Candidatus Finniella inopinata: one gene and its partner. The main gene of each other region encodes a partner of the protein of the gene in region 2 in a complex. Links are inferred from orthologs where the notes say so. Each region holds a gene or a part of one and is shown on either strand. Other genes may lie near its edges.

Region 1 (5,709 bases), on a different replicon or contig from region 2:
CTTCAGGTATTAGAGCCCATGTTTGATCCAACATTTTCAGGGTCAAGCTACGGATTTAGACCTGGCCGAAGTGCGCATCAAGCGCTGTTAAAGGCGCGAGAGTACGTACAGGCAGGATATGACATCGTGGTTGATATTGACGTTGAAAAATTTTTCGACCGGGTTAACCACGATAAGCTCATGTTTAGGCTTTCAAAGCGGGTAGGTGACAAAAGACTGTTAAAGATCATCCGACGCTTCTTAGAGGCGGAGATGCTGAGACAGGGGATTTGCATTGAACGGATAGAAGGGCTGGCCCAAGGGGGACCTCTCTCACCATTAATGTCAAATCTTGTGCTAGATGAGCTGGACAAGGAGTTAGAGCACCGAGGACACAAATTTTGCCGATACGCAGATGACTGTAATATTTACGTCAAGAGTTTGCGAGCGGGGGAACGTGTGTTGCAATCGGTGAAAGATTTTCTTGCAAAACGTCTGAAGCTGAAGGTTAACGAAACCAAGAGTGCTTGTGCTTCTGTTGAAGAGCGCCAGTTTCTTGGGTATCGACTTCTGAAGGAAGGGAAGGTTATAGTTGCCGAGCACAGTTTGAGTCGTATTCAAGACAAGGTGCGGTGGATTACCCGTCGAAATAGGGGGGTTAGCTTAGAAACAGTAGTATCTGACCTAAATCAAGCCCTAAGAGGATGGGGAAACTATTTTCGACTAACAGAATGGCCTTCACAGAGGAAAAGCTTGGATGGGTGGATACATCACAAAGTACGGTGTTATCGACTTAAACAGCGAAAGAGACCCTTGTCCATCGCTAAATTCCTCATGAGCTTGGGTGTGCCTGCTTGCAGTGCATGGCCTGTAGCAAAATCGGGGAAAGGATGGTGGCGGTTATCTCTGAGTATCCCGGTTCATCATGCTATGGATAACAATTGGTTCAAAGAAATAGGGCTTATAAATCTAAGATCCATGAAAGCTGTGGTAAAAGCTTAACTGAAACCGCCGTATGCGACATCGCACGTACGGTGGTGTGAGAGGACGGGGTCGTGAGGCCCCTCCTACTCGATCTCCAACCACAACCAGGCTATCATGAGGGACGTTAAAAATTGGTTAAGGTGTTACAGCAATCTCAAAAGTTGTATGCATAAACTATCCTACCAACCCCATCCGGGGATAACGACGCCTTGAAATGTTTTTATGATAAAGCTTTTCGTTTCATCGCTTTGATAAATAGCGACAAGTTTTTGAATGCGGCTGTCTTTTTCTTGTCCAATTCGAACAGTAAGAACATTGGTGTAAGGCGTATCGGGGGACTCTATTGCTAAGGAGCTTTTCGGGTCTAATCTAGCCGAGACAACCCAATCGGTATTAATAACTGCAGCAGTTACGTCAGGCAATGTCATCGCCAGGGTAGGCGCGTCAAGTTCCTTAATCTTAAGCTGCTTGGGGTTCGCCATAATATCCAGAACCGTTGGGTTTTTAACTGAATTCAAGCGGATTAATCCAATCTGTTCTAAAAACTGCAGCGCACGCCCAGCATTGGTGGGGTCGTTTGGGATTCCAATAACAGAACCCTCTGGCAGATCTTTAGCAGATTTCACAGATTGAGAATAAAGTCCCATAGGCATAAGAACCGTCTTAGCGATACTGTGAATTTTATACCCACGGGCTTTGACTTGTTCATCAAGAAAGGGCTGATGTTGGTAACAGTTAACATCAATCTCACCTTGGTTCAAAGCTTCATTCGGCAACATAAAGTCATTAAATTCAATAATTTCGATGTCTAGGCCTTGCTTTTTCGCTTCACTTTTCACGTGTTCCATAATACGTGCATGGGGCCCCGCCGTAACGCCCACTTTTAATGGTTGCTCAGGGGAAAGAGAGGTCCGGGCAGGCTTTCTTAAAACCCCAAAAATCCCCACTCCAATAACTAACAATCCAAGAAATATAAACCAAAACTTCTTTGTCATTTTGGTTTCCCTGCTGATTGACAAGAAGCATTCTTTAAGGTTGTTTCAAGACGCTTTTTTTGCTCATTACTTAATTGTTCTTTTTGAAGAATAGCCAACTGTTCACAACAACCCTTCATGTCTTCTTTCTTCATCTTAGCTTCAGCCAAGCCTAGCCTTGCATCGATCATCAAAGGGGTTTCTAATTTACCTGTCAACGCCTGAGAGAAAGCCTCCTCAGCGTCGCCAAAATTTTTCATCTTCAGGTTAATATCGCCAATGTGCAACCAAGCTTTATAGGCATAAATATCTTCAGGGTACTCCCTTGTAATACATAAGAACGCTTCTTTTGCTTTACCAAATTCGCCTTTGTTTAACAAACCAGATGCCTGATTATATTGGGCTGTTGCAGGCGAGTTAATTAGGGTGGGTGCATTCTCAGAAGCCTTTTTGGTGGCATCAGCTTCAGCCTGAGTTCGAGCCCCCTCTAAGGTCGAAGAGATGGCAGCAGGTGTTGCATTCCTTAAAGCCGACTCCAGAATTTTGACGCGTTCATTCAATTCATGTAATTTTTCAAGCAATACATTATGACGTTCGATATCTTCTGGCAATTGGGGCCCGCCATCAGCATTTATTTCCGTTGAGGTCGGTAAAGGGGCCGATTGCTCGGTCGCATACAAGACCGACGAACTGGCAAAAAAAGCCACAAAAGCAAGGAAACAATGCATATTTTTTATCCTTTAAGTTAAGTTCGATAAGAATTTTTGGGCGCGTTTTGATAGTAAATCACCACCATCTTTAGCGAAAAATTGGCTGGCTGGCAAATCATCCAGTATGACCCCGTGATCCAAGAATAAAATATGATCCGCCACTGCCTGGGCCAACCGCATTTCGTGGGTAACCAGGACGATAACGCGTTTTGGATTCCTCACCGACAAAATAATGTCACCCACATCTTTCACCATTTCGGGATCAAGCGCACTTGTTGGTTCATCAAACAACATAATGGCCGGATCTTTCATCAGGGCCCGGGCAATAGCAACACGCTGTTTCTGCCCTCCTGAAAGGTTAACCGGATAGGCCTTATCCTTTGTTTGCAAACCAAACTGTTGCAACAAGGCATACGCTTGTTGCTCGACCCCAGCGCGATCAAATCCCTGGCTTAAAGGGGCCAGCGTCAAATTTTCTAAGACAGTTATGTGGGGAAACAAATGAAAAGCTTGAAAAACAAAACCAATTTCTCCTGCAGCCAAATGAGATAAATCCCGCCCAGCGAAGTCAACGCTGCCAGAATCGGGTTTATCCAGTTGAGCCAAACACCGCAACAACGTGGTCTTGCCACTGCCAGAGGGGCCAATAACCGCCGTGATTTTGCCTAGTTTCGAGGAAAAACTTAAGTTATTTAAAACCGTAAGCTCGCCCGAGGTTTTGATAAGATTGCAACACTTAAGCATGGGCCCAACGCTTTTCTAGTCTGTTGGCCATAAAACTGATGATCATCACCATGACAAAATAACAACTTGCTGCGATCATAAGGGGTTCAAAATATGAGAATTTTTCACCCGCAACATTTTGTGCTCGTTTTAATAAATCAGCTTCACCGATGGTGGCAACAAGAGCCGACTCTTTTAGCAAGTTAACCATTTCATTCACAAGGGCCGGCAGAATATTGCGAACAGCTTGGGGGAGAATGACTTTGATCCAGGTCTGCAAAGTTGAAATGCCTAAAACTTTTGCCGCATCCCATTGGCCGGGATCAATACCTTGAATGCCTGCGCGAATAATTTCAGAACTGTAGGCGGCTGAGTTTAAGGAAAAGGCCAAAATACCAGCTTGAAACGCCGAAATGGAGCATCCAATCACCTGAGGCATTGCATGAAATATAATCCCCAACTGTACCAACAAAGGGGTTCCCCGAAAAACAGCTGTATAGGCGGCTGATAATTTTTCAAGAACCAATATATTAGAAAGTTTCCCAATCGCCAAAATAACACCTAAAGGCAACCCACATAATAGCGAAACAACCGCAAACTTCAAGGTAACGGTTATGCCACCGGCTATATAAGGAAAAGAGGTGTAAATAGTCTCAAAATGCAACATAGAATTTATCAAACATTCTCAGTAACGCTATTCTGACAAGGATTTATCTTGCCATTTTTTCAATATTCCGTTATCCGTCCACTTTTTCAATATTTTATTAACGGGCTCTACTAAAGGCGACCCTTTAGGGAAAGCGATGACAAATACGACTTCTGTTTCTTTAAGAGGAATAATTTTTAAATCTAAGACCGTTTTGACGATTCTATCCGCCTCGCTAATTCCCATAACAAGGACATCGATGCGTCCTGCCTTAAAGGCTTGAAGTAAATCTGGCACCTTCGCCAAAGACATCACTTTCAGATCCTTTGTTTTTAAAGCCCAGTCTTTTTTAACTGTTGCTTCATAGATCGTTCCTGATTGAACACCAATCGTTTTCCCAGTCAAATCAGCCACTGAATTTATGGCCGAATCTTTGGCCGCAATCATAACGGCGTAAGAACGGTAATAAGGAATACTAAAGTCAGATTTTTCCAATCGTTCTGGTGTGGCCGTTATATTGGAAATAGCAAGGTCAATGTTTTTTGTTTGCAAAGCACCAATTAAACTTTCAAAAGGCAAATCCTTAAAAACACATTCCTTATCAAGTTCTTTTGCAATTTCGCGAATCAAGTCCACTTCTAACCCAACAATTTGACCATCTTGATAAAATTCAAACGGAGGATAGTCTGCTGATGTTCCCACCACAAGCTGACTAGCAGGTTTTTCTTCTCCACAAGCAGTCAAAAGAAAACCGCATAAAAACAGACACAAAATACGCTTCATGGTAAAGGGAACCTCAATAAAATTAAGAATTCTAAATCGTCTGGAGGCCGGGACCGGAGTCGAACCGACGTACAAGGATTTGCAATCCTCTGCATGACCACTCTGCCACCCGGCCAGATTTTCTAGGGGCGTCCCTAGAAGCTCGATTTTTAGAACTTCATTTTGACGGTATAAAGATATAAACTGTTGGTCAAGTCTCTTGTTGGTTTTAAAGGTAAATTTTGCCCGTTTTCTCGGCACCCGAACAAAAAAATCGCTTTGAATCTTCAAACACTGCACCGGAAAAAATGATTTGGGGTCAACTGCGTCCCCATATTATTTTGCCCAAACCCTTAAAGCATGCTTTTGCAAAAGTACCGAGGCCCCTCTTTGTGCCACCGTCTCACCAGGAATGCTGTTATCACGATGATCATATCCCTTTAACAGAGAAAGGACCCCATCAACGTTTCTTGCTGTCCCCCCTTTTGCTTAGTAAATTGCTTGTCCACGCGGACCTGGAAATGATTGCCCATAAGAAGGTGTTAATTTTATCTGGAGGGACAGGTTACAGCGCTGCCTTGTTTGGTCAAATGGAAGCTGATTGTCTTATGGTTGAAACGAACAATGACTTGGCAGATCAGGCCAGAGAAAACCTGCAATCCTACACAAGGGTTATCGTAGAATCTTCTCCCTCGCATTTGATCAATGAGCTTTTGGACGAGCAGCTTTTCGATATAATTTTTATTGATGGGGGAGCGGTTCAAACTATCCCGCAATTCTTGATCGTTCGGCTTAGACCCAGTGGATTTTTATTGGCTTTGCAGTCAAAACACCCATCAACTACAAACGAATTGTGTTTGTGTTATGGAATGCTGGTCCCTCATACAGGGCCAGCATCGATTTTATTTGACGCCTGGGCACCTTTGAATCA
Region 2 (8,234 bases):
ACTGAACCAAAAAAATCATATACACAAAGTGTGTATTGGTGTTAGAAGCTTAGGTAAATAGGCCCACGGAGTTAATTTACTATGATTCGTGTTTTTAAAGGCCTAAGCAGGCAACAAAAGGAGTCGATCGGGCTTTTGCAGATTGGCACTTTCCTTGAATACTTTGACCTTATGCTATATGTCCATATGGCTGTCCTTCTCAATGAACTCTTCTTCCCTGAAGCTGACCCGCATACGACCGCAGTTGTTTCAGCCTTTGCTTTTTGTTCAACGTTTATCCTAAGACCATTTGGAGCCATATTGTTTGGCTTGATTGGAGATAACATCGGTCGTAAATCAACAGTGATTATGACAACCATGATGATGGCGCTTTCTTGTATTGTGATGGCCAACTTGCCAACGTATGCGGAAATTGGGATTTCGGCAGCCTGGATTATAACAATTTGTAGAATTGCCCAAGGTCTGTCATCGATGGGCGAAGTCATGGGGGCGCAAATCTATATAACCGAAATTACGAAGCCGCCAACTCAATATTTTGCTGTTACCTTGATCGTTTTTTCTCTTGCCTTGGGCGGAATGACGGCTGTTGGTATTGCTTCGCTTGTGACTCACTTTGATTTTAATTGGCGGGTTGCTTTTTGGATTGGTGCGTGTGTTGCTGTTGTCGGAACTCTCGCTCGCACCAGATTACGAGAAACCCCTGAATTTTTAGAAATGAAAAGAAGGAAAAAACAGAACGAGGAAAATGATTATAAGCACGAAAATCGAAAAAAAACGGCGCCTGAAAAAATATCAAAAAAAAATCTTATAGCCTACTTTTTTATAGAATGCACGTGCCCCATGGTTTTTTATCTGGCTTATATTTATTTCAATCCTTTACTGAAAACTCTTGGGCTCTCTTCAGCTAATATTATTTTTCATAATTTTCTTGTTACCATTTCTGAACTTTTGTTTACGGTATTCCTTCTTTATTTTGTTACAAAATTTCATCCTTTAAAAATATTAAGATTTAAAGCTATTTGCGCTGTTTTTTTTATTCTGGCGTTGCCAGCCTGTATTATGTATTCAACCTCTGCGTGGCATATCTTTATTATTCAGGCGCTTATATTCCTATGTCCGATAGGCGGAACACCCGGGGATGCTATTTTTTTTAAGAGTTTCCCAACGTCTAGAAGATTTATGAGTACAACATTTGCTTATGCGTCTTCGCGCGCCATAATGCATATCATTTCTGCGTTTGGTCTTGTTTATCTAACAGAATGGTTTGGATATTACGGAATTTGGTTTATTGGCTTACCAATAATAGGGGCTTTTTTCTGGGCTTTGAATCACTTTGAAAAACTAGAAGGTCTGCGACCCAATAAATCCTCCAACCCTGACCTAGGCGGGGGATACATCGAAGCAGCCTAAGGAGAGCTTCTATTTGTACCGATAATGCCGGGCACAACGGTTGCCGATCAACTGGACGATTTGGACCAAAGCCAAAAGAACGAATACGATGATGACCATAAATGCAATATCGTATCGTTGATACCCATACCGTATGGCCAAATCACCAAGGCCGCCCCCGCCCACGGTGCCTGCCATAGCTGAAAAGCCAATCAGCGTAATGGTGATACTGCTGATCTGATCAATCAGGGATGGCAGGGCCTCGGGGAAGATGATTTTCGCGACAATTTGGTGACGAGAAGCGCCGAGAGATAGTCCCATCTCGATCAAGCCCTTAGGAATAATCTTAAAAGTATCTTCCGTTGCACGGGCGATAAGCAAAATTGCTGCCAACGATAAGGGCACAATTGCCGCCAGCGTCCCAATGGAACTGCCTACTAATAACCGGGTAAAGGGGATCAATAAAACAATCAAAATGATATAAGGGACGGACCTGACAGAGTTCACCCCAAAACTTAACGCCCTGTATAAGCGTGGTTTTGGCTGAAGCCCTTGGTCACCAATGCGGTATAACAGGGTCCCTAAATAATATCCCCCTACCACACCCACTGTCAAAGAGGTGGCCACCATCAAAAGCGTTTCAAATAAGCTGTAAGCAAGAAGAGTTACCATTGCAAATACCCCAAAAATTCCACAGAAACGCCATTTTCCGTTAAATACTTTGTTATGGACGTTACTGTTTTTGAATCATGTTTTATTGAAACCATCAAATGGCCAAACGTGTAATCGCCACTGTGGTGCAAGTTGCCACCAATAATGTTCACCGGCACGTGCCATTCATGAACCAAGGTTGAGATTAACGGCTTGGTCGAGGTGCGATCATGGAACATCAGCTTTAAAACCACGTCATCGTTATCATGGGGTGATGGGTGCAGTTTCTCTTGGATAAAACTTGGCAGCTGATCTTTTAAAAAATCATGCAGCAGCGACTGGGTCACGGGATGCTGGGCCTTGGTTAAAATGTCAAGGGTTGCCCCTTGTTCAACCACCTGGCCGCCGTCCAGAACATACACAAAATCAGCACAATGCTTAATGACATTCATGTCGTGGGTTACCAAAACGACTGTGACTCCCAATTTCTGGCGCAGACTTAAAAGTAGATTCAAAATATCCATGGTCGTTTCAGGGTCCAGGGCTGACGTGAATTCGTCACACAGCAGCACCTCTGTCTCGATGGCCAAAGCCCGGGCGATTCCCACCCGTTGACATTGCCCACCGCTTAATTCATGGGGGTAAGATGATAATTTATGGGACAGCCCCACCAAATCGGCCACCGCCTTAACGCGTTCCGTCGTTTTCATTTCGGCAAGAGTCAAAGGCAGCGCAATATTGTCAAAAACAGTTTTTGATTGCAGCAGGTTATACGTTTGAAAAACAACGCCAATTTTCTGCCGACGCTTGCGCAGATCAGCCTGGTTCAATTGGCATAGATCGTCATCACCAAAGATAATGCGACCCGTATCAGGTTTCTCAAGGCCATTCAGGCACCTTAAAAGCGTACTTTTTCCCGCACCACTTCGGCCAATAATTCCAACGATGCTGCCCTTATAAAGGGTCATGTTGATATCATTTAAGATACGTTCCGCCCCTTTGGACTTTGGAAAGCTTTTGCATAAGGATTCAATAATTAATAACGGTTCCGACGGCACCATAAAGTCAATGCAGTTAAGGGGGTTTAGTATTCCTAACATACACCCATTTGAAATTATTTTGCGGTTTTTCTGTCTGATATTTCTCCCATTTCTGTTGTTTGAAAGGTTTATGTGTGACTATAATTAGTCTTGTGCGGGGGAATTATGTACTACATAGCGTTAAAAATGTTATTCGGCGATCGGGGCAAATATATAGCCATGGTGGTTGGTGTTTCTTTCGCCGCCCTTATCATGACCCAACAACCAGCCATCTTGGTTGGGTTATTATCGCGAACATACAGCTTTATCCAAGATGTTTCTTTACCCGATATTTGGGTGATGGACCCGGGGGTTCAATATGTTGAAGAACACAAACCCGTTCGGGACGTGGAACTCAATAAAATTCGTGGAGTAAGCGGCGTTGCTTGGGCAACACCTTTATATAAAAGTTTGATGTCTGCAAAAATGCCAGATGGACTATCGAAAACTATTGATATGACAGGACTGGATGATAGCACATTAGTGGGTGCCCCTTTTCGCATTTTAAAAGGGAAACTTTCTGATTTTAAACGGGCTGATGCAATTTTTGTTGATTTCGAGGCGGCCCAAAACCGCTTGCGGATTAATGTTTCACCAGGTGTGACTCGCCCTTTGGAAGTTGGTGATACCCTTGAAATTAATGACAAGCGAGCAGTCGTGGTTGGATTCATAAAGGCAACACGTAACTTTGTGCTGCAACCTCAGGTTTACACAACATATAGTCAGGCTTTATCTTACAGTGCACCTGGCAGACGGCAATTGACGTATGTTTTGGTAAAAGCCAAAGAGGGGCAAAACCTTCGGCATATTTGCCAAAAGATTGAGGCTAAGACGGGCCTTAAAGCCTATTCAGCAGATGATTTTAAAGACGTAAACTTGGGTTATTGGATGAAAAACACAGGCATTCCCATTAACTTTGGTATCTCAGTATTGTTAGGATTTATTGTGGGGGCAGCCATCGCTGGGCAAACTTTTTTTAGTTTTGTTCAAGAAAATGTAAAGCACTACGCTGCTCTAAAGGCTATGGGCCTTCGTAGCCTTTTATTAGCCAAAATGGTCATATTACAAGCTTTAGTCGTGGGTTTTATAGGCTATGGGATCGGGGTTGGGCTGGCGACGTTGTTTGGGTTAAAGTTTCATGATTCTGTATTGGCATTCCGTATGCCACCAATCTTATTATTATACTCTGGTGGGGGAGTCATGGTGATTATTGCAATTGCGGCCATGGCGGGTATTCGTCGGGTTATAAACGTTGATCCAGCTGTCGTATTTCGGGGATGATATAACGAAATGACATCAGCGATCACTTGTTCAAACATTACAAAATCATTTAAAACAAAAGAGGTTGAAACCCTTGCCTTAAGGGGGATTGAACTGGATGTTATTAAGGGCGAATTCCTTATGTTGGTTGGCCCATCAGGCTGTGGAAAAACCACATTGATTTCTATAATGGCAGGGATTTTGCACCAAGACGCGGGAAATTGTACAGTGCAAGGCCAATGTTACAACCAAATGACCCATAATGAGCTGTTGGATTTTAGGGCCAAAAATGTTGGCTTCATCTTTCAATCATTTAACTTAATTCCTACTTTAAGTGTTGTAGAAAACGTTGCCATCCCTTTGATTATTAATCGCATTGAACGTCACGACGCAATTAAACAGGCCGCCCAGATGGTTGAAAAAGTTGGATTGGGCGATCGGTTGGACAGTGCGCCAAACCAGCTGTCTGGAGGACAACAACAAAGAATCGCCATTGCCCGTGCGTTGGTTCATAACCCATCAATTCTTATTTGTGATGAACCGACAAGCTCGCTTGATCACTCCACAGGCGTTAAAATTTTAGAACTGATGCGTTCCATTAATAAAGACATGAAAACTACGTGTGTGGTTGTCACCCACGATGCACGTATTTACCAATATGCAGATCGCATAGCCCATATGGATGATGGGATGATAACGGACATAACCCACAATGGAGCTTGAAGAATGAACGTTAAAGAACTGATAATGTTTTTTAGAACCAACCTAATTGCAGTTTTTGGCCTACTTGGGTTGATTGGGGCCATTGTATATACCTTTACCCTGGGCCGCCCCGCTGTGATGCCTCCCAATCAATTAACGATTCCACCTTCATCCCCCTTCACGCACAATATTGCCGCAAAAGGGCTAATAGAAGCCAACACCCAAAACATTAATATAGGATCATTTGTTCCAGGAGTAGTCGACCAAGTCATGGTGAAGGAAGGGGATCGGGTTAAGAAAGGTGACTTTTTGTTTTGTTTGGATCAGCGAACGGAAACAACACAGTTGGCTTTAGATCAAAAAGATTTAGAAAGCGCCAAATACAGCGTGGATGTTGCTAAGGCTGATTTTGCGGAAGCTAATGATCAGTATGGCCGCGCCAAAAACCTAAGGACCGGTGTGGTAAGCCTGGAAGAACTTAAGAAAAGGGAATTTTCTGTTCAAAGAACGCAGGCTCAATTGAATTTGGAGGATGCTAAGCTTCAAAGCGCCCAAGAGAAAGTTTCGCTGTCACGCATTAGCCTTGAAAAACTGACAGTAAAATCCCCAATTGATGGGTTGGTCCTAAAAGTTCGGATACGGCCTGGCGAGTATATTAATCAGACAACCCAAACCTTATCACCCTTAACAATTGGCAACCCATATCCCTTGCATGTGCGGGTGCAGATTGATGAAAATGATACCTGGCGTTTAGATCCTAAAGCTAAAGTGATTGCTGTTTTAAGAAGCAACCAAGCGACGACTTTTCCCCTAACATTTATAAGACTTGAGCCGTATGCCCAGCCGAAACAAAACCTCAGTGGTGATAGCCGTGAGCTGATCGACACCCGGATCGTAGAAATCATTTATAAAATTGAAGGCGATTTTCCCAGTTTGCTGATTGGTCAACAAGTTGATGTTTTTATTGAAGCTCAGCAAGAGTAGTCAATTGTGGGGACTTTAAGTTGATTTTAATCATCACCCATTTTCAACGCCGCAATGAAGGCACTTTGAGGAATTTCTACATTCCCAAACTGCCTCATTCGCTTTTTACCGGCTTTTTGCTTATCCAATAATTTACGTTTACGGCTGATGTCGCCCCCGTAACATTTGGCCAAAACATCCTTGCGCAGGGCCGATATGGTTTCGCGCGCCACGACTTTGCCACCGATGGCGGCTTGAATGGCAATCTTGAACAATTGTTGGGGGATTAGTTCTTTCAAGCGCATACATAATGAACGGCCTCGTGTTTCAGCTTGGCTTCGGTGAACCATAATCGCCAGGGCATCAACGGGTTCCGCATTCACCAAAATATTGACCTTTGACAAATCGCCCTCTCGATAGCTGTCCAACTGATAATCAAACGATGCGTAGCCGCGGCTGATTGATTTTAGGCGGTCATAAAAATCAAACACGACTTCGTTTAAGGGAAGCCTGTAAACGACCATGGCGCGGCTGCCAGCGTACGTTAAATCAATTTGTTCACCCCGCCGATCGGTACAAAGCGTCAAAATCGACCCCAAATACTCATCAGGAACCAAAATGGTGGCCCGAATCCAGGGCTCCTCGATGAAGTCTATTTTCACCACATCGGGCATGTCGCTTGGATTATGCAACTCCACAACATTGCCGTTGTTTAAATGAACTTTATAGACAACGCTGGGTGCTGTTGTGATTAAGTCCAGGTTAAATTCGCGTTCCAGGCGTTCTTGGACAATTTCCAAATGCAGCAACCCAAGGAATCCACATCGAAAGCCATACCCTAAGGCCGCAGAACTTTCGGGCTCAAAATGGAAACTGGCATCATTCAAATGGAGTTTCGCAAGACTTTCCCGCAAATGTTCAAACTCCGCCGCATCGCTTGGGAACAACCCACAAAAAACCACAGGCACAGATGGTTTGAATCCAGGAAATGGCTTAGCTGTTTGGCGTTTTTCCTCGGTAATCGTGTCACCAACTTTACAATCGGCCACATGTTTAATGCTGGCCGTGATAAAGCCAATTTCACCGGGTGATAGCTGGTCGACAATTTCCTTCTTGGGGGTGAAATATCCCACCCGATCCACTTCATACGTCGCGACGGTGTTGACCATGCGGATCTTCATGCCCGCCTTTAATGTCCCCTCGACCACGCGTACCAAAATCATCACGCCCAGATAGGCATCGTACCAGCTGTCCACCAACATCGCCTTTAAAGGGGCGCTGGCGGCTTGATCGCCAAATTCACTGGTGGGTGGGGGTAAACGGGTCACGATCGCCTCTAATACGTCGCCAATTCCAATACCTGTTTTGGCAGAGATAGGAACGGCATTTTGGGCATCAATCCCGATCACTTCCTCGATTTGCGCCTTAACACGGTCAGGTTCTGCGGCCGGGAGATCAATTTTATTCAGGATGGGCACAATTTCATGGTTAGCTTCAATAGCCTGGTATACGTTGGCCAGCGTTTGCGCCTCCACCCCTTGGCTGGCGTCCACCACCAACAACGATCCTTCGCACGCGGCCAAGGACCTGCTGACTTCGTAGGCAAAATCCACGTGGCCTGGTGTGTCCATCAGGTTCAGAATGTACGTCTCGCCGTCTTTGGCCTTGTATCGAAGTCGAACCGTTTGCGCCTTGATAGTGATGCCCCGTTCGCGTTCAATATCCATCGAATCCAGCATCTGCTGCTTCATATCGCGTGATTCAATAGCCCCACAGGCTTCGATTAAGCGATCCGCTAATGTGGATTTGCCATGGTCAATGTGGGCGATGATGGAAAAGTTACGGATGTTCTTCATAAAGATGTTCTGAGGCCTGTTGTTGAAAATTCAGACTAATTTATACAACGAAAAGTTTTCGGGTGATAGTTATTCCCGTCGCTTTTGCCCTGCTAACAAAAAAACAAAGGGATGCAACTAAAAATCCATCACAGCATTTTTATTTGCGAATATGCCTGAAGCTATGGTAGGGTTTGGAAAATTATCAGAAGACCTTAACTAAAGGATAATAACGTGAAAAGAACATACCAACCCAGTCAATTGGTAAGAAAACGCCGCCACGGCTTTCGTGCGCGTATGGCGACAGTTGGCGGAAGACGTGTTATTGCAGCGCGTCGCGCAAAAGGCAGGACGA

The links.
Region 1: the proteins of EQU50_RS04500 (region 2) and EQU50_RS07460 are in contact, whole or in part, in a crystal structure (PDB 6CVL), measured with the Escherichia coli proteins. The link is inferred for Candidatus Finniella inopinata from one-to-one orthologs.

The regions. Positions count from the first base shown.
Region 1 is NZ_SCFB01000015.1:39,763-45,471, forward strand. The notes cover bases 51-2,981. They hold EQU50_RS07460 (MetQ/NlpA family ABC transporter substrate-binding protein), read right to left. Parts: upstream 1,959-2,981; coding sequence 1,143-1,958; downstream 51-1,142. Other genes in these bases: ltrA (group II intron reverse transcriptase/maturase), read left to right, coding at 51-981; EQU50_RS07465 (tetratricopeptide repeat protein), read right to left, coding at 1,955-2,665; EQU50_RS07470 (amino acid ABC transporter ATP-binding protein), read right to left, coding at 2,678-2,981. Outside these bases: more of ltrA, read left to right, coding at 1-50; more of EQU50_RS07470, read right to left, coding at 2,982-3,391; EQU50_RS07475 (amino acid ABC transporter permease), read right to left, coding at 3,384-4,037; EQU50_RS07480 (substrate-binding periplasmic protein), read right to left, coding at 4,065-4,874; EQU50_RS07490 (protein-L-isoaspartate O-methyltransferase family protein), read left to right, coding at 5,021-5,709. UniProt on the Escherichia coli protein: This protein is a component of a D-methionine permease, a binding protein-dependent, ATP-driven transport system.
Region 2 is NZ_SCFB01000005.1:192,236-200,469, forward strand. What follows is about bases 241-3,230. They hold EQU50_RS04500 (methionine ABC transporter permease), read right to left. Parts: upstream 2,062-3,230; coding sequence 1,420-2,061; downstream 241-1,419. Other genes in these bases: EQU50_RS04495 (MFS transporter), read left to right, coding at 241-1,410; EQU50_RS04505 (methionine ABC transporter ATP-binding protein), read right to left, coding at 2,055-3,140. Also shown: more of EQU50_RS04495, read left to right, coding at 82-240; EQU50_RS04510 (FtsX-like permease family protein), read left to right, coding at 3,246-4,400; EQU50_RS04515 (ABC transporter ATP-binding protein), read left to right, coding at 4,410-5,102; EQU50_RS04520 (efflux RND transporter periplasmic adaptor subunit), read left to right, coding at 5,106-6,065; lepA (translation elongation factor 4), read right to left, coding at 6,092-7,900; rpmH (50S ribosomal protein L34), read left to right, coding at 8,114-8,234. UniProt on the Escherichia coli protein: Part of the binding-protein-dependent transport system for D-methionine and the toxic methionine analog alpha-methyl-methionine.